DNA from 4 places in the Streptomyces sp. NPDC007164 genome. Region 1 is predicted to be linked to each of the others. Evidence: riboswitches for the same ligand, from Rfam matches in the RefSeq annotation. Region 1 holds a riboswitch; each other region holds the start of a gene.

What was found. Region 1 has a riboswitch for cobalamin ahead of ABZ622_RS32625 (prenyltransferase/squalene oxidase repeat-containing protein). Riboswitches for the same ligand answer to the same signal wherever they lie in the genome.
Region 2: linked by a shared signal. The riboswitch ahead of cobN (cobaltochelatase subunit CobN) and the one ahead of ABZ622_RS32625 (prenyltransferase/squalene oxidase repeat-containing protein) in region 1 are both predicted to bind cobalamin.
Region 3: linked by a shared signal. The riboswitch ahead of ABZ622_RS08930 (ribonucleoside-diphosphate reductase subunit alpha) and the one ahead of ABZ622_RS32625 (prenyltransferase/squalene oxidase repeat-containing protein) in region 1 are both predicted to bind cobalamin.
Region 4: linked by a shared signal. The riboswitch ahead of ABZ622_RS23235 (ABC transporter substrate-binding protein) and the one ahead of ABZ622_RS32625 (prenyltransferase/squalene oxidase repeat-containing protein) in region 1 are both predicted to bind cobalamin.

The regions. Positions count from the first base shown of each region.
Region 1 is NZ_JBEYFB010000039.1:30,031-37,488, forward strand. It holds gene ABZ622_RS32615 (aldehyde dehydrogenase) at 1-133, opposite strand, end outside; gene ABZ622_RS32620 (MBL fold metallo-hydrolase) at 382-1,422, shown strand; cobalamin riboswitch at 1,594-1,729, shown strand; gene ABZ622_RS32625 (prenyltransferase/squalene oxidase repeat-containing protein) at 1,839-3,113, shown strand; gene ABZ622_RS32630 (SCO2322 family protein) at 3,110-3,841, shown strand; partial or broken gene ABZ622_RS32635 (energy-coupling factor transporter transmembrane component T) at 3,838-4,971, shown strand; gene ABZ622_RS32640 (ATP-binding cassette domain-containing protein) at 5,313-7,025, shown strand; gene ABZ622_RS32645 (ECF transporter S component) at 6,977-7,458, shown strand, end outside.
Region 2 is NZ_JBEYFB010000021.1:81,336-88,793, forward strand. It holds gene cobN (cobaltochelatase subunit CobN) at 16-3,612, opposite strand; cobalamin riboswitch at 3,683-3,832, opposite strand; gene cobG (precorrin-3B synthase) at 3,879-5,207, shown strand; gene ABZ622_RS24730 (precorrin-8X methylmutase) at 5,289-5,915, shown strand; gene ABZ622_RS24735 (precorrin-2 C(20)-methyltransferase) at 5,918-7,423, shown strand; gene ABZ622_RS24740 (cobalt-precorrin-6A reductase) at 7,408-7,458, opposite strand, start outside.
Region 3 is NZ_JBEYFB010000004.1:49,867-57,324, reverse strand. It holds gene ABZ622_RS08940 (hypothetical protein) at 1-84, shown strand, start outside; gene ABZ622_RS08935 (ribonucleotide-diphosphate reductase subunit beta) at 81-1,100, opposite strand; gene ABZ622_RS08930 (ribonucleoside-diphosphate reductase subunit alpha) at 1,100-3,511, opposite strand; cobalamin riboswitch at 3,651-3,792, opposite strand; gene mctP (monocarboxylate uptake permease MctP) at 3,958-5,592, opposite strand; gene ABZ622_RS08920 (DUF3311 domain-containing protein) at 5,589-5,843, opposite strand; gene ABZ622_RS08915 (GntR family transcriptional regulator) at 6,069-6,833, opposite strand; gene ABZ622_RS08910 (extracellular solute-binding protein) at 7,113-7,458, shown strand, end outside.
Region 4 is NZ_JBEYFB010000019.1:24,939-32,396, forward strand. It holds gene ABZ622_RS23225 (ABC transporter ATP-binding protein) at 1-520, opposite strand, end outside; gene ABZ622_RS23230 (iron chelate uptake ABC transporter family permease subunit) at 517-1,551, opposite strand; gene ABZ622_RS23235 (ABC transporter substrate-binding protein) at 1,605-2,645, opposite strand; cobalamin riboswitch at 2,708-2,897, opposite strand; gene ABZ622_RS23240 (beta-ketoacyl-[acyl-carrier-protein] synthase family protein) at 2,992-4,215, opposite strand; gene ABZ622_RS23245 (acyl carrier protein) at 4,212-4,490, opposite strand; gene ABZ622_RS23250 (acyl-CoA dehydrogenase) at 4,750-6,606, opposite strand; gene ABZ622_RS23255 (beta-ketoacyl-[acyl-carrier-protein] synthase family protein) at 6,621-7,458, opposite strand, start outside.

The DNA of each region.
Region 1 (7,458 bases):
CCCGGGAGGCATGCGGCACCCGGCCGATGACCTGCTCGGTGTGGGGCGAGACGACCTCGATCACTTCCCGGCCCAGCGGATCGACCAACTCCCCGCCGATGAACAGTTTTCCGTGTTCGACAAGCTCGGTCATGGCTACTGCCTCCCGCGGCCCGGCGCGTTGCCCGAATCGGCATCCGGCTCGACGTCCGACTCGACATCCGACTCATGATCTGACTCTGTGTCAGAACTGATATCAGTTCCAGTTCCAGGAGTCCACGGCCGCGACAGCGCCCCGGACAAGATGGTCGACCGGGGCTACTACTGGAACAAGTTCTCGTTACAGTGGGGCGAGGCACCGGAGCCGCGAAGCCGTACGCCGTCCAGAGAGATGGGGACCTCATGACGCAGGTGACCGACCACGGCGGGGGCGTGCACAGCATCAAGGTGCCCATCCCGGACAATCCGCTCGGCCACACCCTCGTGCACGTCCTGGACACCGATCGGGGTCCGGTGCTGATCGACACCGGGTGGGACGATCCCGAGGCCTGGGACACTCTCGGGGCCGGCCTCACCGCCATCGGTACGGAGATGGCCGACATCCACGGTGTGGTCATCACCCACCACCATCCCGACCACCACGGGCTGTCCGGGCAGGTGCGCGAGGCATCCGGGGCCTGGATCGCCATGCATGCGGCGGACACCGCGATCGTGCGCCGTACCCGGGAGTCCCAACCCGGCAGGTGGCTGACGTATCTCGCGGCCAAGCTCACCGCGGTCGGAGCGCCCGAGGAGCACCTCGCGCCGTTGCGGGCCGCCGCGGCCGACGGGGGCAGGATGCGGACGCTGCCGGGGCTGCGTGCCGCGCTCCCGGACCGGGAGATCGTGCCCGGTGAGCTGCTCGACCTGGCGGGGCGCAGGCTGCGGGCGATCTGGACGCCGGGGCACACGCCGGGGCATGTGTGCCTGCACCTGGAGGAGGAGCACCCGGGCAATCTGCCGGGGCGGGGGCGGCTCTTCTCGGGAGACCATCTGCTGCCGGGGATCAGTCCGCACATCGGGCTGTACGAGGACCCGGACGACGCCACGGTCACCGATCCTCTCGGCGACTACCTCGACTCGCTGGAGCGCATCGGCAGGCTCGGGGCCGCCGAGGTGCTGCCCGCCCATCAGTACGCCTTCACCGATGCGGCGGGACGCGTACGGGAGCTCCTCGGGCATCACGAGGAGCGGCTGACCGGGCTGCTCGGGCTGCTGGCGGAGCCGCTGACGCCGTGGGAGCTGGCCGTGCGGATGGAGTGGAACCGGCCCTGGGAGCAGATCCCGCACGGCTCCCGGAACATCGCCGTCTCGGAGGCGGAGGCGCATCTGCGGCGGCTGGTGAAGCTCGGGCGCGCGGAGGCGGTGCCGGGGAGCGAGCCGGTGACGTATGTCGCGGTGTGAGTGATGAGCGATGAGTGATGAGCGATGAGTGATGAGCGATGGGTGTGATGCGCGTCGCTGGGTGCGTGACGTACGTCGCGGGGCGTGTGGTGACGCGTACGTGTGTGGTGACGCGTACGTGAGTAGTGACACGTCCGGGGCGCTCCTCCCGGCCCGGAGCCCGGTCGGTGCCGCCCGGTAGAGTGTGCGGGTCGTCATCATGCCCGTTCAGGGGGAAGCCGGTGCGAATCCGGCACTGACCACGCAGCCGTGAACCGTCTTCGCAGGCGGTGAGTCGGAATGCCCTGTCCGCGGTCGTGACCGGCTCGGACCACCGGATCCCCCGGTGGTCGGCACCGTCGAGGTACACGAGGTCGGAGCCTGGTGCCTGAGCGTGCCTGTGCCCGGTTCACCCCGCAGGAGAGGCCCCGCCCGCCATGACCGTACGTCGCAGCGCAGCAACGCTCGCCGCCACCGCCGCCGTGCTCTGCGCGGCCGCTGCGCCGGTCGCGGTGGCAGCGCCGTCCCCCTCGCCCTCGCCTTCCGTCGCGCTGCCGTCCGGGCTGTACGGCACGAAGGACCCCACCTACGACGGTGTGTGGCGGCAGTCGCTGGCCTTCCTCGCGCAGCGGCTCGAAGGGGTCACCCCGGCCGCGAAGTCGGTGGACTGGCTGATCGGTCAGCAGTGCGCCGACGGCTCCTACGCCGCGTACCGGCCCGATACCGCCAAGCCGTGCGACGCCAAGACGGTGCGGGACACCAATGCCACCGCGGCCGCCGCCCAGGCGCTGGTCGAGGTCGGCGGGCACCGCGAGACCGTGAACAACTCGGTGCGCTGGCTGAAGTCCGTACAGAACGAGGACGGCGGCTGGGGCTACACCGCGGGTGCGCCCAGTGACGCCAACTCCACCTCTCTGGTGATCGGCGCCCTCGCCCGTCAGGGGCAGCGGCTCACGGACATCACGACCCCCGGTGGCAAGACCCCCTACGACCCGCTGCTCGCCCTCGCCATCCCGTGCGGCGGCAAGGACGGCGGCGCCTTCGCGTACCAGCCCGACAAGAAGGGCGGGCTCGCCGCGAACGCGGACGCCACCGCGGCCGCCGTGCTCGGCACGATGGGCAAGGCCCTGGCAGTCGGGAACAACGCCGCGGGCAAGGCACCCACCTGCCGGCCCGGTTCCGGGCTCACGCCCGAGCAGGCCGCGCAGAACGGCGCCCACTACCTCACCGACGCCCTCGCCGGCAGCGGTCACCTGAACCTGGCGCCGATGCCCGGTGCCACCGACACCACCCCGCAGCCCGACTTCGGCAACACCGCGGACGCGGTCGTCGCGCTCTCCGCGGCCGGCCACCAGGACAAGGCGGCCGGAGCCGTCGACTGGCTGAAGAAGAACTCCGCGGACTGGGCCGCCCAGAGCGGCCCCGCCGCCTACGCCCAGCTGATCCTGGCCGCCCACGCGACCGGCAACAACGCCCGGGACTTCGGCGGCGTCGACCTCGTCGCCCGGCTCAACGCGGCCGGCCCCGCGCCCGCCGCCGTCGTGACGCCCGACCCGTCCGCCGACACCGGGTACGAGGCCACGGAGAAGGACCAGGTCCACAGCGGCGACGACGTGATCGGGGGCGTGTGGTGGTACATCGGCATCGGCCTCGTCCTCGCGGCCATCGCGTTCTTCCTGACCAGCGGTCGCCGGAAGAGCAGGCAGCCGTGAGGCGCGTGGGACGGACCACCGCGCTGCTGGTGGTCCTGGGCGCCGTCCTGGCCGTGCTCGGCGCGGGACCGGCCCAGGCGGCCGGGTACCGGTACTGGTCGTTCTGGGAGGGTTCCGGATCCGGCTGGACGTACGCCACCCAGGGCCCGTCGCTGGTCCGGCCGGACGACGGGGCGGTGCAGGGCTTCCGGTTCTCGGTCAGCGAGGACTCCCAGGACTCGGCGAAGCCGCGCCGCGCGGCCGACTTCACGAAGATCTGCGCGGACACCCCGGCCCAGGACGGCACCAAGCGGATCGCACTCGTCATCGACCCGGGCACGGCGGCGGACGCCCCGGCCGGTGAGACACCGCCCGCGCCGCGCACCGCGTGCGCACGGGTCGGACCGGACGCGAGCGCCGCGGAGGCACTCGCCTCGGTGGCGAAGCCGCTGCGCTACAGCAGCGACGCGATGCTCTGCGCCATCGCCGGATACCCGGGCTCGGGCTGCGGCGAACAGGTCTCCGGCGACGGAAACGGCAGCGGGGACGGCAGCGGGAACGGGAACGGGAACGGCACGCCCGACTCGGCCGCCTCCGCCTCCGTTTCCACGTCACCGGCCGGGTCCGCGGCCTCCAGCGGCTCGGGCGGCTCCGGCGGCGGCCCGTCCGCCGGGGTGCTCGTCGGGGTCGGCGCCGTGCTCCTCCTCGGCATCGCCGCGGTCGTGCAGGCCCGCCGCCGCCGCGGATGACCGCCTCGACCAGCGCTCCGGCCGGCCGCACGGCCCTGGCGCGCCGGCGTCCGCTGCGCGCGCCCGCGGCGAGCCGGAGCAACGCCGTGCCCGCCGGGGCCTGGTGGCTGTGGGCGCTCGGCCTGGCAACCGCCGCGTCCCGGACCACCAATCCGCTGCTGCTCGGGCTGCTGGTGGGGGTGGCCGGTTACGTCGTGGCCGCGCGCCGTACCGACGCGCCGTGGGCCCGTTCGTACGGGGCGTTCATCCGGATCGGGCTGTTCGTCGTCGCTGTGCGGCTGGTCTTCTCCGTCTTCCTCGGTTCGCCGATCCCCGGTACGCACACGGTGTTCACGCTCCCCGAAGTGCCGCTGCCCGACTGGGCGAAGGGGGTCAGGCTCGGTGGCCGGGTCACCGCCGAGCAGTTGGTCTTCGCGCTGTACGACGGGGCGAAGCTGGCCACCCTGCTGATCTGCGTCGGTGCGGCGAACTCGCTCGCCAACCCGGCCCGGCTGCTGAAGTCGCTGCCCGGTGCGCTGTACGAGGCGGGCGTCGCGGTCGTCGTCGCGATGACGTTCGCGCCGAACATGGTCGCCGATGTGATGCGGCTGCGCACCGCACGGCGGCTGCGGGGCCGGCCGACCGGTGGCATCAAGGCGGTCCTCCAGATCGGACTGCCGGTCCTGGAGGGCGCGTTGGAGCGCTCGGTCGCGGTGGCCGCGTCGATGGACGCGCGCGGCTACGGGCGCACCGCCCAGGTCCCGCCCGCCGTCCGCCGCACCACGAACGTGCTCACGCTCGGCGGACTGCTGGGCGTGTGCGCCGGTACGTACGGGCTGCTGGCCGCGCAGGGCGCGGTGTACGGGGTTCCGCTGCTGATCGCCGGGCTCGTCGCCGCGCTGGCCGGGCTGCGGCTCGGCGGGGCCCGCTCGGTCCGTACCCGCTACCGGCCCGACCGGTGGGGTGTGCGGGCCTGGCTGGTGGCGGGTTCGGGGGTCGTGGTGGCGGTGGCGATGATCTGGGCGGGCGGTGCCTACGGGGAGGCGCTGCACCCGGGGGTCGTGCCGCTGGCCGCGCCGGTGCTTCCGCTGTGGCCCGCGGCGGCGGTGCTGATCGGGCTGCTGCCCGCGGTGGTGGCGCCGGTGCCGCCGCCGGTGGGCGGGCCGGTGAGTGGGACGACGGGTGCTGCGCGGGCGAGTGAGCCGGCGGGTACTGCGCCGGTGAGTGGGACGACGGGTACTCCGCGGGCCAGTGAGCCGGTAGATGCTGCGCCGGTGAGTGGGCCGGCGGGTGCTCCGCGGGCGAGTGAGCCGGCGGATGCTGCGCGGGCGAGTGAGCCGGCGGGTACTCCGCGGGCGAGTGAGCCGACGGGTACTCCGCGGGCGAGTGAGCCGACGGGTACTCCGCGGGCGAGTGAGCCGACGGGTACTGCGCCGGTGAGTGGGCCGGTGGATGCTGCGCCGGTGAGTGGGCCGAATTCCAAGGAGATCCAGTGATCCGGTTCGAGCAGGTCTCGGTGCGTTACGAGGGAACCGGGCGCCCCACCCTGTCGGGGGTCGATCTGACCGTTCCCGAGGGCGAGTTGGTGCTGCTCGTCGGCCCGTCCGGGGTCGGCAAGTCGACACTGCTGGGTGCCGTCTCCGGTCTGGTGCCGCATTTCACCGGCGGCACGCTGAGCGGCCGGGTCACGGTCGACGGCCGCGACACCCGTACCCACAAACCGCGCGAACTCGCCGATCTGGTCGGCACGGTGGGCCAGGACCCGCTCTCCCACTTCGTCACCGACACGGTCGAGGACGAGCTGGCATACGGCATGGAGTCGCTGGGCCTGGCCCCCGACGTGATGCGGCGGCGGGTCGAGGAGACCCTGGACCTGCTGGGACTGGCCGAGCTGCGCGACCGGCCGATCGCCTCGCTCTCCGGCGGCCAGCAGCAGCGGGTCGCGATCGGCTCCGTCCTCACCCCGCACCCGAAGGTCCTGGTCCTCGACGAGCCGACGTCCGCCCTGGACCCGGCGGCGGCCGAGGATGTCCTCGCCGTACTGCAACGGCTGGTGCACGACCTGGGTACGACGGTCCTGATGGCGGAGCACCGGCTGGAGCGGGTGGTGCAGTACGCGGACCGGGTCGTTCTGCTGCCGTCGCCGGGCGCCGCCCCGGTGATGGGCGCGCCCGCGGACATCATGGCCGTCTCCCCGGTCCGCCCGCCGGTCGTCGCGCTGGGCCGGCTGGCGGGGTGGGAACCGCTGCCGCTCTCGGTCCGCGATGCCCGGCGCCGGGCGGTGGACCTGCGTGAACGGCTCGCATCCGTGCGGCCGCCCGCCCCCGAGCCGCCGACCGCTCCCCCGCTCGCACCCGTCGCCCCCTCCCCCGTGCGGCGCGGCGTCCTGGGCCGGCTGCTGGGCCGCGGCGCGCCGAGTGCCGCCGTGCCCGAGCCGGTCGCCGATGCCACGGCCCGGGTCGAGCGGCTCGGTGTACGGCGCGGGCGCGTCGAGGCGCTGCGCCGGGTGACGCTGACCGTCGCCCCGGGCGAGACCGTCGCCCTGATGGGCCGCAACGGCGCGGGCAAATCCACCCTGCTGGCCACCCTCGTCGGCATGGTCGAGCCCACCTCCGGCACCGTCCTCGTCGGCGGCCGGACCCCGCACCTGACGCAGCCGCGCGAGATGGTGCGCCGGGTCGGGCTCGTACCGCAGGAACCGCGCGATCTGCTGTACGCGGACAGCGTCGCCGCCGAGTGCGCCGCGGCGGACAGCGACGCGGGCGCCGCTCCCGGCAGTTGCCGGGCCCTGGTCTGCGAGCTGCTGCCCGATGTGCCGGACGACACCCATCCCCGCGATCTCTCCGAGGGCCAGCGCCTCGCCCTCGCCCTGGCCGTCGTGCTCACCGCGCGGCCCCCGCTGCTGCTCCTGGACGAGCCGACCCGTGGCCTGGACTACGCGGCGAAGGCCCGGCTGGTCACGGTGCTCGGCGGCCTCGCGGCGCGGGGGCACGCGATCGTCCTGGCCACGCACGATGTGGAACTCGCGGCGGAACTGGCGCACCGGGTGGTGATCCTCGCCGACGGGGAGGTCGTCGCGGACGGCGAGACCCGGCAGGTGGTGGTCTCGTCCCCGGCGTTCGCCCCGCAGACCTCGAAGATCCTCGCCCCGCAGAAATGGCTGACCGTGGCGCAGGTGCGCGCCGCGCTGGAGGGACCGTCGTGAGCGGGCGCCGGGTGAGGGCGGTACGGCTCGGGCCGCGGGCGATCGCCGCGCTCGTCCTCATCAGCGTAATCGGGGTGGCCGCGTTCGGCTGGCCGCTGCTGGCCGGTCCCGACTCCGGCCTGGCCCACTCCCAGGACGCGCCGTGGCTGTTCGCCGCGCTGCTGCCGCTGCTGGTCGGGGTGGTCGTGGCGACGATCGCGGACGACGGCCTCGACGCGAAGGCGGTCGCCATGCTGGGGGTGCTGGCCGCGGTCGGTGCCGCCCTGCGTCCGCTGGGGGCGGGCACGGCGGGGCTGGAGCCGATGTTCTTCCTGATGGTGCTGAGCGGCCGGGCGCTCGGGCCGGGCTTCGGTTTCGTGCTGGGCGCGGTGACGATGTTCGCGTCCGCACTGCTCACCGGCGGGGTCGGTCCGTGGATGCCGTTCCAGATGCT
Region 2 (7,458 bases), on a different contig from region 1:
TGCCGGGCCCCGGGGTCAGTCCTCGCCCTCCAGGTTGCCCTCCGTCTCCAGGTATGCCTGGCGCAGGGCGTCGAGGATCGCCGGGTCGGGCTTGGCCCACATGCCGCGGGACTCGGCCTCCAGGAGGCGTTCCGCGATGCCGTGCAGGGCCCAGGGATTGGCCTGCTGGAGGAACTCGCGGTTGGTCGGGTCCAGCACGTACGTCTCGGTGAGCTTGTCGTACATCCAGTCGGCGACCACGCCCGTCGTCGCGTCGTAGCCGAAGAGGTAGTCGACGGTGGCGGCCAGCTCGAAGGCGCCCTTGTAGCCGTGCCGCCGCATCGCCTCGATCCACTTGGGGTTCACCACCCGGGCGCGGAAGACCCGTGAGGTCTCCTCCACCAGGGTGCGGGTGCGGACCGTCTCGGGGCGGGTGGAGTCGCCGATGTACGCCTCGGGGGCGGTGCCGCGCAGGGCGCGGACGGTGGCCACCATGCCGCCGTGGTACTGGAAGTAGTCGTCCGAGTCGGCGATGTCGTGTTCGCGGGTGTCGGTGTTCTTGGCCGCGACCGCGATCCGCTTGTACGCCGTCTCCATCTCCTCGCGGGCCGGGCGGCCGTCGAGTTCGCGTCCGTAGGCGTAGCCGCCCCACACCGTGTAGACCTCGGCGAGGTCCGCGTCGGTGCGCCAGTCGCGGGAGTCGATGAGCTGGAGCAGACCGGCGCCGTACGTACCGGGGCGGGAGCCGAAGATACGGGTGGTGGCGCGGCGTTCGTCGCCGTGGGCGGCCAGGTCGGCCTGGGTGTGGGCGCGTACGTGGTTCTGCTCGGCCGGCTCGTCCAGGGAGGCGGCGAGGCGGACCGCGTCGTCGAGCAGGCCGATGGTGTGCGGGAAGGCGTCGCGGAAGAAGCCGCTGATGCGCAGGGTGACGTCGATGCGCGGGCGGCCGAGCTCGGCCGGCGGGATCGCCTCCAGGCCGGTGACGCGGCGCGAGGCGTCGTCCCAGACGGGGCGGACGCCGAGCAGCGCGAAGGCCTCGGCGACGTCGTCACCGGCGGTGCGCATCGCGCTGGTGCCCCACAGGGACAGGCCGACCGAGGTGGGCCAGTCGCCGTTGTCGGTGCGGTAGCGCTCCAGGAGCGAGTCGGCCAGGGCCTGGCCGGTCTCCCAGGCCAGGCGCGAGGGTACGGCCTTGGGGTCGACGGAGTAGAAGTTGCGGCCGGTCGGCAGAACGTTGACCAGGCCGCGCAGCGGGGAGCCGGAGGGTCCGGCGGGGACGAACCCGCCGTCCAGCGCGTGCAGGGCGTGGTCGAGTTCGTCGGTCGTGGCGGCCAGTCGCGGCACGACCTCGCGGGCGGCGAAGTCGAGGATGTCGGCGACCGCCCGCGGGTGCCCGGCCGCCACTTCGGCGACGGCGTCCGGGGACCAGCCGGCGTCCTCCATCGCCTGGACCAGGGTCCGGGCCCGCTCCTCCGCCTCGTCGGCGGTGACTCGGGTCGCGGCGGACTCGTCGAGCCCCAGGGCCTCGCGCAGGCCCGGCAGGGAGGCGGTGCCGCCCCAGATCTGGCGGGCCCGCAGGATCGCGAGGACGAGGTTGACCCGGTCGGCGCCGGCCGGGGCGCCGCCCAGCACATGCAGTCCGTCACGGATCTGGGCGTCCTTGATCTCGCAGAGCCAGCCGTCGAGATGCATGATGAACTCGTCGAATCCCTCGTCCTCGGGGCGGTCCTCCAGCCCGAGGTCGTGGTCGAGCTTGGCGGCCTGGATGAGGGTCCAGATCTGTGCGCGGATCGCCGGGAGCTTCGCCGGGTCCATCGCCGCGATCTGGGCGTGCTCGTCCAGAAGTTGTTCGAGGCGGGCGATGTCGCCGTAGCTGTCGGCTCGTGCCATCGGCGGTACGAGGTGGTCCACCAGAGTGGCGTGGACGCGCCGCTTGGCCTGCGTGCCCTCGCCCGGGTCGTTGACCAGGAACGGGTAAATCAGTGGCAGGTCGCCGAGGGCGGCGTCGGGGCCGCAGGCGGCGGAGAGGCCGGCGTTCTTGCCGGGCAGCCACTCCAGGTTGCCGTGCTTGCCGAGGTGGATCATCGCGTCGGCGCCGAAGCCGTTGTCGTCGGCGGCAGCGGCGATCCAGCGGTAGGCGGCCAGGTAGTGGTGCGAGGGCGGCAGATCGGGGTCGTGGTAGATCGCGATCGGGTTCTCGCCGAAGCCGCGCGGCGGCTGGATGAGGATGAGCAGATTGCCCCGGCGCAGGGCGGCGAGCACGATGTCGCCGTCCGGGTTGCTCGACCGGTCCACGAACATCTCGCCCGGGGCGGGGCCCCAGTGCCGCTCGACGGCCTCGCGGAGCTCGGCCGGGAGGGTCGCGTACCAGCGCCGGTAGTCGGCGGCGGGGATACGGACCGGGTTGCGGGCCAACTGCTCCTCGGTGAGCCATTCCTGGTCGTGGCCGCCGGCCTCGATCAGTGCCCGGATCAGCTCGTCGCCGTCGCCCGAGACCAGGCCGGGGACCTCCTCCGTACCGAAGTCGTATCCCTGGTCTCGGAGTCGGCGCAGCAGGGCGACGGCACTGGCCGGGGTGTCGAGGCCGACGGCGTTGCCGATGCGGGAGTGCTTGGTCGGGTAGGCGGACAGCACCAGTGCGATCCGCTTCTCGGCGGCCGGGATGTGGCGCAGCCGGGCGTGGCGCACGGCGATCCCGGCGACGCGGGCGGCGCGCTCGGTGTCGGCGACGTACGCGGGCAGGCCGTCCTCGTCGATCTCCTTGAAGGAGAACGGCACGGTGATCAGGCGGCCGTCGAACTCGGGGACCGCGATCTGGCTGGCGGCGTCGAGCGGGGAGACGCCCTCGTCATTGTCCTCCCAGTCGGTGCGCGATCCGGTGAGGCAGAGCGCCTGGAGGATGGGGACGTCGAGGTTGCTGAGGACGCCCGCGTCCCAGGACTCGTCGTCGCCGCCCGCCGACGCCTCGGCCGGCCGGGTGCCGCCGGCGGCGAGGACGGTGGTGACGATGGCGTCGGCGGCGCGCAGCGCGTCGATCAGCTCGGGCTCGGGGGTGCGCAGCGAGGCGACGTACAGCGGCAGCGCGCGGGCACCGGCGTCCTCGACGGCGCCGCACAGGGCGTCCACGAACGCGGTGTTGCCGCTCATGTGATGGGCGCGGTAGTAGAGCACGGCGACGACCGGGCCGTCGGTGCGGCGGGCGGTGCGCTCCAGCGGGCCCCAGGAGGGTGCCGGGGCGGGCGGTGCGAATCCGTGGCCGGTGAGCAGGACGGTGTCGGAGAGGAAACGGGCGAGCTGGTCCAGGTTGGCGGGGCCGCCGTGGGCCAGGTAGGCGTGGGCCTCGGCGGCGATGCCGATGGGGACCGTGGAGGCGGCCATCAGCTGGGCGTCGGGGGCCTGTTCGCCGGTGAGGACGACGACGGGGCGTCCGGTGGCGAGGACTTGGTCGAGGCCGTCCTGCCAGGCGCGTACGCCACCGAGGAGACGTACGACGACCAGGTCGACGCCGTCGAGGAGCTGCGGGAGGTCCTGGAGCGGGAGCCGGGAGGGGTTGGCGTAGCGGTAGGAGACCGGGCCGTCCGAGGCGCGGGCACTGAGCAGGTCGGTGTCGGACGTCGACAGGAGCAGGATCATGCGGCGTCGGGCCTTCCTCGGGGTGTCCACGCCCCGGGCGGTGTCGGAATGGAGTCTCCCCAGCTCGACGGAGTCGAGCGGCGGGGAAGGGAGTTCCTGACTCGCCCGGCCGGGGCCGGGTTCACAGTGGCGGGACCGTGCCGGAATCGCACCGGACTTCCTCCCCTGTCGCCGTCTGTGGCGACGACGTGCCGGATGGCCCGTCAATAGGCATAGTAAGGGCCGGTCACCGATGGAGGACATACGGTTCTGTTCAGATGGTCGGTATGCTCGCCGCCATGCCCCCACCTGCCACTTCGCCTTCGCTGCCCGCAGACTCGTCTGCCCGGGACCGCGGTGACGCCTGCCCCGGCACGCTGCGGCTGCACCGGGCGGACGACGGCGCTCTGGCCCGCGTCCGGGTGCCCGGTGGTCTGCTGACCGCGGTGCAGGCGGATGCCCTCGGTGTGGTGGCGGAGAGACTGGGCGATGGTGAGTTGCATCTCACTTCGCGAGGCAATGTGCAGTTGCGCGGGCTGAGCCCCGACTGCGGTGGCGAACTGGCCGACCGGCTGGGCGAGGCGGGACTGCTGCCCTCCGCCCGCCACGAGCGGATACGCAACGTCGTGGCGTCGCCGCTCTCGGGGCTCGACGGCGAAGGAGCGGCGGACGTCGGAGCGTGGCTCCGGGCGCTGGACGCGCTGCTGTGCGCGGGCGAGCGGACGGCCGGGCTCTCCGGCAGGTTCTTGTTCGTGCTCGACGACGGCCGCGGCGATGTGGACGCGCTGGGCGGCGATGTGACGCTGCTGGCGCAGGACGGCGGAGTGGCGCTGCTTCGGATCGGCACGGCCCGGACCGTGGTGCGGATACCCGGTGCGCAGGCGCCGCGGGCCGCCCTCATGGCTGCGGAGACTTTCCTGGAGCGGGCGTCCGGCACCGGTGCCTGGCGGGTGTCGGACCTGCCCGGTGGCGCCGGCTCCCTTCTCGACGAGGTCGTACGGCGGTTGCGGGAGGCGGATCCCGGCACCGCCGCCACCGAGGTCCGTGACTGTCCGCGCGGCTCGGACGGCCCCGCCCCCGGCATGGTGACCGGCCCGCACGACCGGGCGGCGTTGTCCGTCGGCATCCCTCTGGGGCGGATCACCCCGGCGCAGTGGCGGTCGCTGACGGACACGGCCCGGCAGCGGGGACGTGGTGAATTGCGGCTGACCCCGTGGCGCGGGGTCGTCGTACCGGGGGTGGAGCGGCGGCGGGCTGCGGGGCTGCTGGACGAACTGGGGGCCGCCGGCCTCGTCGTCGGACCCGACTCCCCCTGGACCGGGGTGGGTGCCTGTATCGGCCGGCCCGGCTGCGCGAAATCGCTGGCCGATGTGCGGGCCCGGGCGGCGGCCGTGGTGGGGCCCGTGGGCCTGCTGCCGGTGTACTGGTCCGGGTGCGAACGCCGGTGCGGCCATCCCCGCGGCGAGTGGGTCGATGTGGTCGCCGTCCCCGGCGGACACCGGATCTCCGTCGTTCGGGGCGAGGAGCGGGGCGCACCGGTGAGCGTCCCCAGCCCCCCCGACAGCCCTGGCGGACTCGCCGAAGCGGTGGCTTCGGCCCGCGGCACGCGCGGCTGATTCCGTACGCGCGGCTCCCCTGTACTCGCAGTACCTGCTGTACCCGACCGTTGCACGCCCGAGGAAGAAAGCGAAAGCACTGTGCACCAGTACGAGAAGGACGGACCGGCGATCTATCGCCAGTCCTTCGCCACGATCCGCGCGGAGGCCGATCTCGCGGGCCTGCCCGCCGATGTGAGCCAGGTCGCGGTCCGCATGATCCACGCCTGCGGGATGGTCGACCTCGTCCGCGATCTCGCTTTCACCCCGGACGCGGTCGCCCGTGCCCGTGCCGCGCTGCGGGGCGGCGCGCCCATCCTGTGCGATGTGGCGATGGTCGCCAGCGGTGTGACCCGCAAGCGGCTGCCCGCGGACAACGAAGTGGTGTGCACCCTGTCCGACCCGGCGGTGCCCGGCCTGGCGAAGGAGCTGGGCACCACGCGCAGCGCCGCCGCCCTGGAGCTGTGGCGCGACCGGCTGGACGGTGCGGTGGTGGCCGTCGGCAATGCGCCGACCGCCCTGTTCCGGCTGCTGGAGATGATCGAGGAGGGCGCGCCCCGCCCCGCCGCCGTCATCGGTGTGCCGGTCGGCTTCATCGGTGCCGCCGAGTCCAAGGACGCCCTGGCCGCCCACCCGTCCGGCCTGGAGCATCTGATCGTCCGGGGCCGTCGCGGCGGCAGCGCCATGGCGGCCGCCGCCCTCAACGCGATCGCCAGCGAGGAAGAGTAGACGTGAGCGAGCAGAAGACGGGCCGGCTGTACGGGGTCGGACTCGGCCCCGGCGATCCGGCTCTGATGACCGTACGCGCGGTGGAGATCATCGCCGAGGCCGATGTCATCGCCTATCACAGCGCCCGGCACGGGCGGTCCATCGCCCGGTCCATCGCGGCGAAGCACATCCGTGCCGACCATGTCGAGGAGCCGCTGGTCTACCCCGTCACGACGGAGACCACGGATCACCCGGGCGGTTACCGGGGGGCGATGGAGGAGTTCTACGCCGAGGCGGCGGCCCGTCTGGCGGCGCATCTCGACGCCGGGCGGACGGTCGCCGTGCTGGCCGAGGGCGACCCGCTCTTCTACGGCTCGTACATGCACATGCACAAGCGGCTCGCCGACCGGTACCCGACCGAGGTGATCCCGGGCGTGACCTCGGTCAGTGCGGCCGCCGCACGCCTGGGCACCCCGCTCGTCGAGGGCGAGGAGGTGCTGACGATCCTGCCCGGCACGCTGCCCCAGGAGGAGCTGACCGCCCGTCTCGCGGCCACCGACGCCGCCGTGGTGATGAAGCTGGGGCGTACGTTCCCGGCCGTACGCGGCGCCTTCGAGGCGTCCGGGCGGCTGCCCGAGGCGCGGTACGTCGAGCGCGCCACGATGGCCGGGGAGCGGGTGGGCGACCTGGCCGGGGTCGACCCGGACTCGGTGCCGTACTTCGCGGTCGCGGTCCTGCCCAGCAGGATCGGGGCGCCGCGTCCCGAAGGCGCCCCGGAGGGTGGCGAGGTGGCCGTGGTCGGCACCGGTCCGGCCGGGCCGCTGTGGCTGACCCCCGAGACGCGCGGGGCACTGGCCGCCGCCGACGATCTGGTCGGCTACACCACGTATCTGGACCGGGTGCCGGTCCGGCCGGGGCAGGTGCGCCACGGCTCGGACAACAAGGTCGAGTCGGAGCGGGCCGAGTTCGCCCTCGATCTGGCCCGGCGCGGACGGCGGGTGGCCGTGGTGTCGGGCGGCGACCCCGGGGTCTTCGCGATGGCGACGGCCGTCCTCGAAGTGGCGTCGCAGGACGAGTACGCGCAGGTGCCGGTGCGGGTGCTGCCGGGGGTGACGGCGGCCAACGCCGCCGCCGCCCGGGCGGGTGCGCCGCTGGGCCACGACTACGCGACGATATCGCTCTCCGACCGGCTCAAGCCGTGGGAGGTGATCGCGGAGCGGCTGCGCGCGGCCGCGACGGCGGATCTGGTGCTGGCGCTGTACAACCCCGGGTCGCGCAGCCGGACCTGGCAGGTCGGCAAGGCCCGTGACCTGCTGCTCGAACACCGCTCGCCGGACACTCCCGTGGTCCTGGGCCGCGATGTCGGCGGGCCCGCCGAGAACGTGCGGACGGTACGGCTCGCGGACCTCGATCCCGCCGAGGTCGACATGCGTACGATCCTGCTCGTCGGGTCCTCGCAGACCCGTTGGGTGAAGCGCGGGGCGGGGCAGCAGATCGTCTGGACGCCCCGCCGCTATCCGGAGGGCTGAGCCGGGCCGGCCGTCGCCCGTCCCTGGCGGAAGAA
Region 3 (7,458 bases), on a different contig from region 1:
GACGGACCCCCGCAAACGACGGGCGCCGCGCAGCCCGTCACGGCTGCGCGGCGCCCCCACCTCAGAAGCTGGGCCAGGATCTAGAAGTCGTCGTCGAAGGCGACCGAGCCCTCCACCGCCACCTGGTACGCGGACGGCCGGCGCTCGAAGAAGTTCGTCAGCTCCTGGACGCCCTGGAGCTCCATGAACGAGAACGGGTTCTCCGAACCGTAGACCGCCGGGAAGCCGAGGCGGGTGAGCCGCTGGTCGGCTACGCACTCCAGGTACTGCCGCATCGACTCGGTGTTCATGCCGGGCAGCCCGTCACCGCACAGATCGCGGCCGAACTGCAGCTCCGCCTCGACCGCTTCCCTCAGCATGTCGGTGACCTGCTGCTGGAGCTCGTCGTCGAAGAGCTCCGGCTCCTCCTTGCGGACGGTGTCCACGACCTCGAACGCGAAGTTCATGTGCATCGTCTCGTCCCGGAACACCCAGTTGGTGCCCGTGGCGAGACCGTGCAGCAGACCCCGCGAGCGGAACCAGTAGACGTACGCGAACGCGCCGTAGAAGAACAGCCCCTCGATGCACGCCGCGAAGCAGATCAGGTTCAGCAGGAACCGGCGGCGGTCGGCCTTCGTCTCCAGGCGCTCGATCTTCTCGACCGAATCCATCCACTTGAAGCAGAACTGCGCCTTCTCGCGGATCGAGGGGATCTCCTCGACCGCGTCGAACGCCGCCGCGCGGTCGTCCGGGTCGGGCAGGTAGGTGTCCAGCAGCGTCAGATAGAACTGGACGTGCACGGCCTCCTCGAAGAGCTGCCGCGACAGATACAGCCGCGCCTCGGGGGAGTTGATGTGCTTGTACAGCGTCAGCACGAGGTTGTTGGAGACGATCGAGTCACCCGTCGCGAAGAACGCGACCAGCCGGCCGATCATGTGCTGCTCGCCGGGGGACAGCTTGGCGAGGTCGGCGACGTCGGAGTGCAGGTCGACCTCCTCCACCGTCCAGGTGTTCTTGATCGCGTCCCGGTAGCGCTCGTAGAAGTCCGGGTAGCGCATCGGACGCAGGGTCAGTTCGAAGCCCGGGTCCAGAAGGTTCTTGTCGGAGTTGGTGGAGCTCATTACTGGCAGGCCTCGCAGGACTCGGGGTTTTCGAGGGAGCAGGCGATCGCGTCCGCGTCGGGCGCCGACGACTGCTGTACGGGAATGGGGGCGGCGGCCGCGGTCCGGCCGGACGCGGCGCGGGCGATCCTGGTCGCCGGGCGCGAGCGCAGGTAGTACGTCGTCTTCAGCCCCTGCTTCCAGGCGTACGCGTACATCGAGGAGAGCTTGCCGATCGTCGGCGTCTCCAGGAACAGGTTCAGCGACTGGCTCTGGTCCAGGAACGGCGTACGGGCCGCCGCCATGTCGATCAGGCCGCGCTGCGGGATCTCCCACGCGGTGCGGTACAGCGCCCGCACGTCCTCGGGGATCCAGGCGAAGCCCTGCACCGAGCCACTGGCCTCGCGCAGCGCCTCCCGGGTGCGCGCGTCCCACACGCCGAGCTTCTTCAGCTCGTCCACCAGATAGGCGTTGACCTGGAGGAACTCACCGCTGAGCGTCTCGCGCTTGAAGAGGTTGGAGACCTGCGGCTCGATGCACTCGTACACGCCCGCGATCGAGGCGATCGTCGCCGTCGGCGCGATGGCGAGCAGCAGCGAGTTGCGCATCCCGTTCTTCGCGACCCGGGCGCGCAACGCGTCCCAGCGCTCCGGCCAGTTCAGCTCGGTGTCGTAGTGGTCGGGGTGCAGCACCCCGCGCGCCGCCCGGGTCTCGGACCAGGCGGGCAGCGGACCCGAGCGCTCCGCGAGCTCGCAGGACGCCTCGTACGCGGCGAGCATGATCCGCTCGGAGATCCTCGTGGACAGCGCCCGCGCCTCGGGGGAGTCGAAGGGCAGCCGCAGCTGGAAGAAGACGTCCTGGAGACCCATCGCGCCCAGCCCCACGGGGCGCCACTTCGCGTTGGAGCGGCCGGCCTGCTCGGTCGGGTAGAAGTTGATGTCCACGACCCGGTCGAGGAAGGTCACGGCGGTGCGGACGGTGGCGTCCAGCCGCTCCCAGTCGATCCCGCCGTCGGCGACGAACGCGCCGAGGTTGACCGAGCCCAGGTTGCAGACCGCCGTCTCGCCGTCGTCGGTGACTTCCAGGATCTCGGTGCACAGGTTCGACGAGTGGACGACGCTGCCCGGCTCGGCGGTCTGGTTCGCGGTCCGGTTGGAGGCGTCCTTGAACGTCATCCAGCCCTGGCCGGTCTGCGCGAGGGTGCGCATCATCCGGCCGTACAGCTCGCGCGCCGGCATCGACTTGCGGGCCAGGCCCTTGGCCTCGGCGGCCCGGTACGCGGCGTCGAACTCGTCGCCCCACAGGTCGACCAGCTCGGGCACGTCGGCGGGCGAGAACAGCGACCAGTCGCCGTCCGCGTCGACCCGGCGCATGAACTCGTCCGGGATCCAGTGCGCCAGGTTGAGGTTGTGCGTACGCCGCTGGTCCTCACCCGTGTTGTCGCGCAGCTCCAGGAACTCCTCGATGTCCGCGTGCCAGGTCTCCAGGTAGACGGCGGCGGCGCCCTTGCGGCGGCCCCCCTGGTTGACCGCGGCGACGGAGGCGTCGAGCGTCTTGAGGAACGGCACGATGCCGTTGGAGTGCCCGTTGGTGCCCCGGATCAGCGAACCGCGGGAGCGGATGCGGGAGTACGACAGACCGATGCCGCCCGCGTGCTTCGAGAGCCGCGCCACCTGGTGGTAGCGGTCGTAGATCGAGTCGAGCTCGTCCAGCGGGGAGTCCAGCAGGTAGCAGGAGGACATCTGCGGGTGCCGGGTGCCGGAGTTGAAGAGCGTGGGGGAGGAGGGCAGATAGTCGAGCCGGCTCATCAGCCCGTACAGCGCCGCCACTTCGTCCACGGCGCGCTGCGACTCGTCCTCGGCCAGCCCGGCCGCGACCCGCAGCATGAAGTGCTGCGGCGTCTCGATGACCTGACGGGTGTGCGGGTGGCGCAGCAGGTAGCGGCTGTGCAGGGTCCGCAGCCCGAAGTAGCCGAAGCGGTCGTCCGCGCCGTCGGCCAGCGAGCGCTCCACCAGCGTGTCGAGGGCAGCCGCGTGGGTGGCGACGAACGCGGCGGTACGGTCCGCGATCAGGCCCTCGCGGTGCCCGACGGCTACCGAGGCGGAGAAGGAGACCGCGCCCTCGCCGGCCGCCTCGTCCGCGATGGCGAGGGTCAGCAGCCGGGCGGCGAGCCGGGAGTAGGCGGGGTCCTCGGAGATCAGCCCCGCGGCGGCCTCGGTGGCCAGCGACCGCAGCTCGGCCTCGTCGGCGCGGGCGCTGCGGCCACGCAGCGCGGCGGCGGCGACCCGGCCGGGGTCGGTGGCGGGCAGATCGGCGGTCAGGTCGGTCAGGGTCCGCAGCAGCGCGGTACCCGGTCCGTCCTGTGCGGCGGCCTCGGACTCGGCTGCTGCGGACGCGGCGACTGAAGCCGGATCGGCTGGCGCGATGGTCACGTGGTGCTCTCCCTCGCTCGGCTCTGGGCCGGCGGGGAACGGGGCAGCCCTGCGGAAGCACACCCGGGGCAGGGCAGCACTCCGCACGGCGTCCACCGGCCCAACCGCGAGGCCCGGACGTCTGGGCATCCGGTTCGGTCGAGCCGGATGCGCTGCCGGCAGGTCATCGGACTGACTCGGGGGTGCACAAAAGCGCACTGAATACACCGTTGCGGGACAGTTCCGGATTCGCACCGGATTCCCCTGCGGCGACAGCGAGGACGAGCATACATGTGGGGGCTGCCCGATGACGCAGCCCCCATATGTTGTGTCGCGCGTTCGAGTCGGGCCCACAGAACGGGCCGTGCGGCCCTTTCCCGGGCCGGTCGGCCGGATCACGCCGACGGCCCGCCGCGCCCCGTTGCGGGGGGCTCGACGGGCCGTCGGAAGGCCGTGGGCGGCGGTCGTCAGTGGCCGCCCGGAGCCCCCGCGGTGGCCGGCGGGAGCTCGGTGGCGACACCCGGGTCGCCCGCGTCGGCGGTGTAGTCGGCCGGGGAGGTCTCGTCGGTCCCGGCGGGTGCCTTCAGGGCGTTCAGGACGAAGGTGAGCACCACCGTCACCACCACGTTCAGCACGAACGCGGTGAGGCCGATGTAGCCGATCTCGCCGATCCCCGGGATCTCCTTGGACGAGCCGCCGAAGTGCGCCTGGGTCGGGCTGGCGACCCCGTACGCGGCCACCGTCCCGTACACCATGCCGGCCGCCCAGCCCGCGAGCAGTGCCCAGCGGTGGAACCAGCGGGTGAACAGGCCGCCGACCAGGGCCGGCATCGTCTGGAGGATCCAGATGCCGCCGAGCAGCTGGAAGTTGATCGCGACCGTCTTGTCCATGGTGAGGACGAAGGCCAGCGCGCCGACCTTGACCAGCAGCGACACCAGCTTGGAGACCTTGGTCTCCTGCTCCGGGGTCGCGTCCGGCTTCAGGAAGTCCTTGTAGATGTTGCGGGTGAACAGGTTGGCCGCGGCGATCGACATGATCGCGGCGGGTACCAGCGCGCCGATGCCGATGGCGGCGAACGCGACGCCCGCGAACCAGTCCGGGAACATGTCCTCGAACAGCTGCGGGATGGCCAGCTGGCCGTTGTCCACCTTGATGCCGGCGGCGATGGCCATGAAGCCGAGCAGCGCCAGCAGACCCAGCATCAGCGAGTACAGCGGCAGGATCGTGGTGTTGCGCCGGATCACGTTGCGGCTGCGACTGGAGAGCGTCGCCGTGATCGAGTGCGGATACATGAACAGCGCCAGTGCCGAGCCCAGCGCCAGGGTGGCGTAACCCCACCGGCCCGCCTCACCGGGCGCGAGTCCGGCCACCGGTTTCCCGGCCGCCTCGTTCTTCTGCGAGAACGCCTCGCCCGCCTTGGCGAAGATGTCGTCGAAGCCGCCGAGCTTGATCGGGATGTAGATGATCGCCACCGCGATGACCAGGTAGATCAGCCCGTCCTTGACGAACGCGATCAGCGCGGGCGCGCGCAGCCCGGACGAGTAGGTGTACGCGGCGAGCACCGCGAACGCGATCAGCAGCGGCAGGTCCTTGACGAACCAGTGGGTGTTCTCGCCGCCGCCGACGCCCATCACGTCCAGCACCGCCTGGATGCCGACCAGTTGGAGCGCGATGTACGGCATCGTGGCGAGGATGCCGGTGACGGCGACCGCCAGCGAGAGGCCCTTCGAGCCGAAGCGCCCGCGGACGAAGTCCGAGGTGGTCACGTACCCGTGCTTGTGCGAGACCGACCACAGCCGCGGCAGGAAGGTGAAGATCAGCGGGTACACGAGGATCGTGTACGGCACGGCGAAGAAGCCCGCCGCGCCCGCCGTGTAGATCAGCGCGGGAACGGCGACGAAGGTGTACGCGGTGTACAGGTCGCCGCCCAGCAGGAACCAGGTGACCCAGGTGCCGAAGGACCGTCCGCCCAGGCCCCATTCGTCGAGGCTGGCCTCGTTCTCGGCCCTGCGCCAGCGCGCGGCCAGGAAGCCCATGACCGTGACGGCCACGAAGAAGAAGATGAAGACGCCGAGCGCGACGCCGTTCACACCGTCCTTCATGCCGACGCACCTCCCTTGCGGGCGCGCTGGTCACGCTGCCACAGCTTGTACGCGGTCATCGTGAGCGCGGTGGAGAGGAGTACCCAGAGCATCTGGTACCAGTAGAAGAACGGAATGCCGATGAAGGTGGGGTCCACCTTCGCGTACGAACTCACCCAGAGCATCGCCACGAAGGGCGCGACGAGGCAGAGGGCGATGACCACTCTCACCGGTGTGACGGTCGGTGGCTTTCCTTCTGTGTCTGCTGGCATGCGGCGACTCCGTCCCCTCGCTGATCACCTTGTGATGCGCAGGAAATCTAGGGGAGGGCTCCGGTCACCGTCACCCCCTGCCCGCATTTCGGTCCGGCAACGGTCGGTCGATCGGGTATCCGTGCTCGAAATCCGGCCAGATGTACGGTGGTTGGTCCGTACCAGGCCGTGCGAAAGGCCCCCGCGGAGTGATGCGTTCCACGGGGGCCTTTCGGTGGTGCGGACTCAGTCCGTGGGCCGCTTCAGGCGCGCCACGAACTTGTACCGGTCGCCGCGGTAGACCGAGCGCACCCACTCCACCGGTTCGCCCCGTCCGTCGATCGAGTGCCGGGAGAGCATCAGCATCGGCAGGCCCACGTCCGTACCGAGCAGCCCGGCCTCGCGCGGGGTGGCCAGCGAGGTCTCGATGGTCTCCTCGGCCTCGGCCAGCCGGACGTCGTACACCTCCGCCAGCGCGGTGTAGAGGGAGGTGTACTTCACCAGCGAACGGCGCAGCGCCGGAAAGCGTTTGGCCGAAAGGTGGGTGGTCTCGATCGCCATCGGCTCGCCGCTGGCGAGCCGCAGCCGCTCGATCCGCAGCACCCGGCCGCCCGCGGTGATGTCGAGCAGCCCCGCGAGGGTGTCGTCGGCCGTCACATAGCCGATGTCCAGCAGCTGGGACGTCGGCTCAAGACCCTGGGCGCGCATGTCCTCGGTGTACGAGGTCAGTTGCAGGGCCTGCGAGACCTTCGGCTTGGCCACGAAGGTGCCCTTGCCCTGGATGCGCTCCAGCCGGCCCTCGACGACCAACTCCTGGAGCGCCTGGCGCACGGTGGTGCGCGAGGTGTCGAACTCGGCGGCCAGGGTCCGCTCCGGCGGCACCGGAGTGCCCGGCGGCATGGTGTCCGTCATGTCGAGCAGATGTCGCTTCAGCCGGTAGTACTTCGGGACGCGCGCCGTCCGCGTGGCCGCGCCCGTCTCGTTCTCCGTACTGCCCCCGTCGGCACCCATGGTCCGCCCTCCCGACGCTTGCGTTGCTGCCGTCACCGGCTCCTCCGTCTGTCGCGGCTCACATGGTGGCACGGTCCGGTCACGGCTGGTCGCCCTCCCTTAGGTGTCGGTCCTATAACGGACGCGAGTGCACTTCTTATACACCCTTGACACCCCTAAAGGTCTAGGCCAAGCTCCCCGTACTGGTCTAAACCATTAAAGACCAGGTCCAGCCCCAGCAGTACTCGTCGAATGTCTTCGCGGTGGGCGGGGTTGCAGTATCCCTGAGGAGGGTTTGGCGTGAAGCGCAAGCTCATCGCGGCGATCGGCGTCGCGGGCATGATGATCGGCCTTGCGGCGTGTGGGTCCGACGACGGCGGCGACAGCGGCAAGAAGGCCGGTCCGGACGCGTACAAGGGCCAGACCCTGACGGTGTGGACGATGTCCGGCTCGAACCCGGACGGTTGGACCAAGACGGTCACCGAGGAGTTCGAGAAGAAGACCAAGGCCAAGCTGAAGATCGAGGTCCAGGACTGGAACGGCATTCAGCAGAAGGTCACCACCGCCCTCTCCGAGTCCAACCCGCCGGACGTCCTGGAGATCGGCAACACCCAGACCCCGGCGTACGCCAAGACCGGCGGCCTCG
Region 4 (7,458 bases), on a different contig from region 1:
GGTTCGTCGGCTCGTCGAGCAGCAGCTCACGCGGCTGCTGGGCCAGTGCACGCGCGATCTGGACACGTTGGCGCTCACCCCCGGAGAGGGTGTGCCAGGACTGGTCGCCGCGGTCGGCGAGACCGGTCCGGGCAAGCGCTTCGCGTACCGCCTCGTCGTCCGCCAGATTCGGCGCCGACCAGGCCCTGCGGTGCGGGATGCGCCCGAGCCCCACCACGTCCAGCACACTCAGCTCGACCTGGGTGACGGCGTGCTGGTCGACCACGGCGACGCGCCGGGCGACGGTGCGGCGGCCGATCTCGGTGAGCGGCAGCCCGTCGAGAGTGACCACGCCGGTCTCCGGGGCCAGGACTCCCGCCAGTACCCGCAGCAGGGTCGACTTGCCGGATCCGTTCGGTCCGATCAGCCCCACGGTGGCGCCGGGCCGCGGGGCGAGATCGACCCCGTCGAGGATGAGGCGGCCGCCGGCCGTCCGGCTGACCCGTTCGGCACACAGTCCCGCGTCGGCCACGTCCGTCATGCGGTCCTCCGGGTGCGGTACAGGACCAGGACGAACGCGGGCACCCCGATCAGTGCGGTGACCACACCCACGGGCACCTCCTGCGGGTCGAGCACGGTCCTGGCGAGCGTGTCGACCCAGACCAGGAACACCGCCCCGGCCAGCGCCGTCACCGGCAGCAGCCGCCGGTGCCCGGAACCGGCGAGGGCACGGGCGGCGTGCGGCAGCACCAGACCGACGAAACCGATGGCACCGGCCGAGCTGACCAGGGCGGCGGTCAGCAGCGCGGTTGTGCACAGCAGCACGAGCCGGGTGCGCGCGACATTGACGCCGAGCGTGGCGGCGGCGTCCTGGCCGAACGCGAAGGCGTCGAGCGTACGGGCGTGGCCCAGGCAGATCAGCAGGGTCACGGCGAGCACCGCGGCGCAGACCCACACATCGGTCCAGCCGACCCCGCTGAGCGAGCCGAGCAGCCAGAACAGCACCCCGCGGGTCTGCTCGGCGTCGGCGGCGGTCATCACGACGAAGGAGGTGAGCGCGGAGAACAGCTGCATGGCCGCGACACCGGAGAGCACCACCCGGTCCGTCGTGCCGCCCAGGGTGTGGCTGAGCAGCAGCACCAGGGCGAACGAGCACAGCGCCCCGATGAACGCGCCGGTCGAGATCGACAGCGCTCCCCCGCCGACACCGAGGACGACGACCACGACCGCGCCGGTGGACGCGCCGGAGGAGACGCCGAGGACGAACGGGTCGGCGAGCGGGTTGCGGAGCAGGGACTGCATGACGGTGCCGCAGACCGCGAGCCCGGCACCGCACACCGCGGCGAGCAGGGTGCGCGGCATGCGCAGGTTCCAGATGATGCCGTCCCGGATCGGGGAGAGCCGCGACCGGCCGCCGCCGAGATGGGCGGCCACCGCGGACCAGACGTCGGCCACCGAGATGCGGGCGGGTCCGATGGTGACGGCGACCGCGACGGAACCGACGAGCAGCGCGAGGCCGCAGGCCCACAGGACCCCGCCGCGCAGCCGTCGTACGCCCTTCGTGGCACTCACCGGTACGACGGCGGCCGGTGGCGCGGTCACCGTCGTGCCGTGTTCGGCCGGCGTCACCCCGCGAGCCCGAACCTGCGCAGACCGGCGGCGACGCGTTCGAGGCCCTCGACCGTGCGGATGGACGGGTTCATGGCCTGGCCGCTCAGCAGGACGTACCGCTTGTGCCTGACGGCGTCCATGTTCTTCGTAGCGGGGTTGGACTCCAGGAATTCGATCTTCTTCGCGGCGCTCTCGGCGGTCTGGGCCTTACGGGTCAGGTCGCCGATGACCAGAACGTCGGGATTTCGGTCGGCGACGGTCTCCCAGCTGATCTGGGGCCATTCCTCGTGGGTGTCGTCGAAGACGTTCTTCGCACCGAGTTCCCCGGTGATGATCCCGGGGGCTCCGCAGCAGCCCGCCAGGTACGGGGCCTTGGAGTCGGAGAACCAGTACAGGAGGGTGGTGCCGGAGGCGTCGATGCCCTCGGTCGCCTTCTTCACCCGCTCCCGCAGCGTGCCCACGAGCGCGTCGCCGCGCTCCGGAACGCCGAATACCCCGGCCAGGTCGCGCACTTCTCCGTAGACGCTGTCCATGGTGAGCGGCGTGGTGCGGGCTCCGTCGCCGCCGCCGCTGTTGTCCTTGCCGGTGCAGTCGGCGGGCGAGACATAGGTGGGGACGCCGAGCGACCCGAACTGTTCGCGGGGTGCGACGCCGCCCTTGGCGAGTGTCGATTCGAACGAGGCGCTGACGAAGTCCGGTTCGCGGTCGAGGACCTTCTCCGAGGACGGCCGGTTGTCCGCGATCCTGGGCACCTCGGCGTTGGCCGTCTCCAGGCCCTTCATCACCGGGTCGGTCCAGGTCGCGGTGGCGGCCATCCGGTCGGCGAGGCCGAGGGAGAGCAGGATCTCCGTCGATCCCTGGTCCACGGAGACGGCGCGGCGCGGCGCGGACTCGACGGTGACGGTGCGGCCGCAGTTCTTCAGCGTCACCGGATATCCGTCCGCGCGGCCCGGCTTCGCCGTGGCGTCACCGGCTCCGCCTCCACAGGCGGTCAGCAGGACGAGTCCCGCCGAGAGCAGGGCGATGGTGCGGACGGGGCTGGCTATGGACGGCACGGAGTCCCTCTGCGTCTCTGGGCCCATGCGCGGAGCCCGTGGTACGAAGTACCGCGGCCCGGTGCCGGGACGCGGCTGCCAGCAGGTCTTCGGACTCGGGTTCGTCCGGACGGGGCGCCTTCCCGGGCACCCGAGGGTGGTCCCAGTGGCCGTGGCCCCGCCCGTCTCCCTCACCGCTGCGCGTCAGTTCCGGATTCGCACCGGATTCCCTGACCCCATACGTGGAGTTTGACTGGCCCCGGCAAGCTATCACGTGCCTCTGTGCAGCTCACGGGCGGTGTGTGGCCGGTGGTACGCCGGGCTGTTCTCCCGTCGCACCACCTGCCTGCTGCCTGCGGAACGGCTCTCAGGGACGCTGAAGAGCGAGTACGGCGTTGTGGCCGCCGAATCCGAAGGAATGGCTGACGGCGCGCCTGATGGGCTGCCGCAGAGGTTGCTTGGTGACGCAGTCGATGTCGAACTCGGGCGCTGGGGCGTCCAGATTGGCGATCGGTGGTACGACTCCGCGCTGGAGCGTGAGGACGGTGAGCCCGGCCTCGATCGCTCCGGCCGCTCCCATGCAGTGCCCCAGTACGCCCTTGGGTGCGGTGACGGGTGGCCGGTGTGGGTAGACCCGGGCGATCAGGGCGGCCTCGGTGGCGTCGTTGACCGGGGTCGCCGTGCCGTGCGCGTTGACGTGCTCGACGTCCTCGGCCGCCCAGCCCGCGTCGCGCAGTGCGGCCTCCACAGCCGCCTGGGCGATCGCGCCGGAAGGATGCGGGCTGATGGGATGGTGGGCGTCGGTGGTGGCTCCGGTGCCGGCGAGCAGCGCCCGTGGGGCCGCGCCCCGGGCCCGGGCGTCGTCCGTCCGTTCCAGCACCATGACGGCCGCGCCCTCGCCCATGACCAGGCCGGCCCGGTCGGCCGCGAAGGGCCGGCACAGTCCGGCCGGGTCGCCGTCCCGCCGGGCCCCGGCCCCGGACCTGGCGAACGCGGCCATGGCGGCCGGGTAGACGATCGACTCGGTGGCTCCGGCGATCGCGATGTCGCACTGCCCGGTGACCAGCAGGTCGCGGGCGACGGACAGCGCGGTGGCGCCGGACGAGCAGGCGGTGCACGGCGCCAGGCTGGGCCCGGTGGCCCGCAGCTGGATCGCGATCTCGGCGGCGGGCATGTTCGGGATGGTGAGCAGGATGCCCGACGGCGAGGTGGCCCCGGCGCCGAGCCGGTCGAGCACGACGGCCTGCTCGGTCAGCGAGGCGGAGCCGCCGCTGCTGGTGCCGACGACCACCGCGACCCTGCTGCCCTCCCACCGGGCCGGGTCGAGCCCGGCGTCGGTGACCGCCTCGCGGGCGGCGAGCACCGCGAGTTTCACGTACTTTCCCATGCGGAAGGACGCCCGGCCGCCGATCGCGGCGTCCAGGTCGATGCCGTCGACCATGCAGGCGAAGTCGATCGCGCATCCTTCGAGCCCGGCGACGGTGCGGGCCGGTGACACGCCCGCACACACGCCCTGCCAGGTGGATTCGGTGTCGTTGCCGACCGGGGTGATCATGCCCAGTCCGGTGACGGCGACGGCCGGCCTGTTCATCGGGCGTTGCTCATCGCTGCCCCGCTGCCCATCCGCGCCCCGCTGCCGGCCGCCGTGTCCATGAACCGGCTGATGTCGGCCAGCGTGGCGTTCTTGGGAAGCTGGTCGAAGTCCCGGTCGCCGCGGGTCGTCTCCCTGATGAGGACGGCGAACTCGGCGACGGCGAGGGAGTCCATCTCCAGACTGTCCATCGTGGAGCCCGGGTGGATCTCTGCGGCGGGCACTTTGAAGGTGTGTGTCAGAACCTCGGTGATCTTGGGGTGAATCGCGCTCATCAGCTTTCTCTCCATTATTCGGTCCGGCTGTCGGACCGGCGGTGACACCGTCCCGACGCCGAATCAACTGGGAGGAGTGCCTCCAGTTACGCCTTGTGCCGAACCGATTCGGCAGCGCCCTCCTCGCGCTCCCCGCACCACCGGGCCAGGACGGACGCCGTACCCCAGAAGGCCAGCAGGACAACCCGCACCCCGAGGGCCCGGGCGGCCTCGCCGGCCCGTCGGCTCCGGACAACTGTTCCTTTCCTCGTCGTGGCCGTCACCGCTCGCCCCGAACCACGTCCCGGACCCCGCCGCCGGTCTGCCAGAAGGCCCCCGGATCGTCGTACGCGGCCACGTAGTCCGCGCCTGCGATCGGCCAGTCGGCGAGCAGTTCCGGCGGCAGCCCGAAGGAGTCGACGAGGTCGGGCAGATGGGCGGCGACGGTGGCGATGAGCCGCTCCACCCTGTCCGGCAGGCCGTTGACCTGGTCGGCGCTCAGCAGGCCCGCCGCCAGCAGGTCACCGCTGTTGCGGGCGATCCGGTCGAGTGCGAAGAGCCGTTCCAGCTCGCCGAGCCGGTCGCGGGCGGGCCCCTCGGGGAGCACGGCCACCGCCTCCGCGTACGCCTCGGCCGCCTGCCGCTGGGCGTGGGCCTCGACGCCACGCAGGGCGGGCCCGGCCGCCGCGTTCCACCGCCCCAGCGGGTCACCGTGCGGTGCGAGGCACATCCGCTCCCTGGCCCGGACGAACCAGATCCGCTCCAGCTCCGCGAGCAGCCCGCCGAGAAAGCCCGGGTCGTCGAGATCGCCGGGGCCGCCACCGGAGGCGGCCCCGGCGGCCGGTGCGGCGGCGAAGAGCATTTCTGCGGCCGCCTTGGCGTGGATGGCCAGGTTGTCGCCCTCGGCGGTGATGGCGCCTTCCACCCCGGTGACGAGTTCGCTCATCCCGTTGTGTTCCAGGAGTGCCTGGGCGCCGCAGCGTTCGCGGCATTCGACGATCACGGACCGGGCCTGCCAGGTGATCCACCCCTTGGCGACGGCCACCAGCCGCTCGGCCTCCTCCCGCCGCTCGCCCCGCTCCCATCGGTCCAGGGCCCTGCGGTGCAGCAGGCTCATCGCGAAGACGGTGGCCATGGCCGCGGCGAGCGGTCCGTGGTGGCTGCGGTGGGCGATCACCGGCACCCGGTGCGAACCACGGGGGCCCGAGATGTGCCGGTGGCCGCCGTAGCGGACGGCGACGGCGAGCGTCGCGCGCGCACAGCCGACCGCGCAGGCCGTCATCGAGATCTTCCCGGAGGTGACGCGCCCGATCGACGCGAGGAAGCGCCGTCTGCGGTTGTCGACGGCGCTGCTGAACTCCCCGTCCGCACCGACCCGTCCGTGGTCGCCGTCGAGCAGCGCGACGCGCCCCACGAAGACACGGTCGAAGGAGGTCAGGCAGTGGTCCACCGGGCTGCCCGTGCGGGTGGGGAGCCTGCGGATGTGCACTCCGGGCAGCGGCTGTCCCTCGTCGGTGAGCGGTACGAGGAAGAGGAAGACCCCGTGGTCGGTGCCGTCGACGAGCAGGCGCGCGGCCACCAGTCCGGTCTTGGGGCCGCCGGCCGGACCGGTGTTGGGCATGAATTTCTGCGCCCCGGCGTGCGGGGTGCGCAGCACGAACCCGTCGCGCTCACGGTCGTACTCGGCGGTGGTCTCGACGGCCGCGGCGTCATTGCCGTGCGCCACCTCCGTACAGAGAAAGGTACCGATGCGCCGCAGCCGCAGAAAGTCCGACAGATCGCGGTGGCCGTCGCCCCCGTGGTCGAGGAGGCTGCCGAGGAAGAGGTTGTAGTGGATCCCCGCGACCGTGGTGAGCGCCGGGTCCACCGGGCCGAGCCATTCGTGCAGGGCGGCGAGGGCGCGGGGGTCGGCGGCCAGCCGGGCCCCGCTGTCCAGGCAGTCGTTGAGGACGCGCAGCCGCTCGTACGCGAGGGCCAGGCGCTGCTCGGTGGTGCGGTGGTCCGGGCGGCGGAAGGGTTCGGTGCTGATCAGCCGCTGCCAGAAGCCGTGCTCCCGGCGGTGGTTGCCGCCGAGGAGCACACCGGTGAGGAGCTCCGTGGATCGTTCTGCGGAGGGGCTGTCGATCGTTGCGGTCATGGAAAATATAACGATCAAGCAACGGCGAGGACACCCGGATCCGCCCTTGGCGGGCCGTCCGCACCGGCACGCTGGAAGGCGAGTACGACATTGTGTCCGCCGAAGCCGAAGGAGTGGCTCAGCGCCCGCTCGACCGGCTGGATCCGGGGCTCCTTGACCACACAGTCGAGGTCGAACCCGTCCGGCAGCGAGTCCAGGTTGGCGATCGGCGGGACGAGCCCCTGTTCCAGGGTCAGTACGGTGGCGACCGCCTCGATCGCCCCGGACGCCGCGAGGGTGTGCCCGAGGACGCCCTTCGGCGCGGTCACCGAAGGGCGGTGCGGGAAGATCTCGGAGATCAGCGCGATCTCCATCGCGTCGTTGAGCTGCGTCGACGTGCCGTGCGCGTTGATGTGGTCGACCTCGTGGGCGGCCCAGCCCGCCTCGCGCAGCGCCGCCCCGACGGCCTTGCGCGCACCGCCGCCCTCCGGGTCCGGGGCCGTGGGGTGGTGGGCGTCGGTGGCGGAGCCCGCACCGGTCAGCAGGGCACGCGCCCGTCCGCCCCGGGCGTACGCGTCGGCCGTCCGTTCCAGTACGAGCACGGCGGCGCCCTCGCCGATCACGAACCCGTCCCGGTCCGCGGCGAACGGCCGCGAGGCACCCGCCGGATCGCCGGTGCGCGGCGAGAGCGCGCCCAGCCCCGCGAAGGCGCTCACCACCAGCGGGGTCAGTACGGCCTCCGCACCGCCCGCCACCACCACGTCGCACCGGTCACTCAGCAGCAGGTCGCGGGCGACGGCGATGGCCGTGGCCCCGGACGCGCAGGCGGTCGCAGGGGCCAGGCTGGGGCCGTGGGCCCGCAGGGCGATGGCC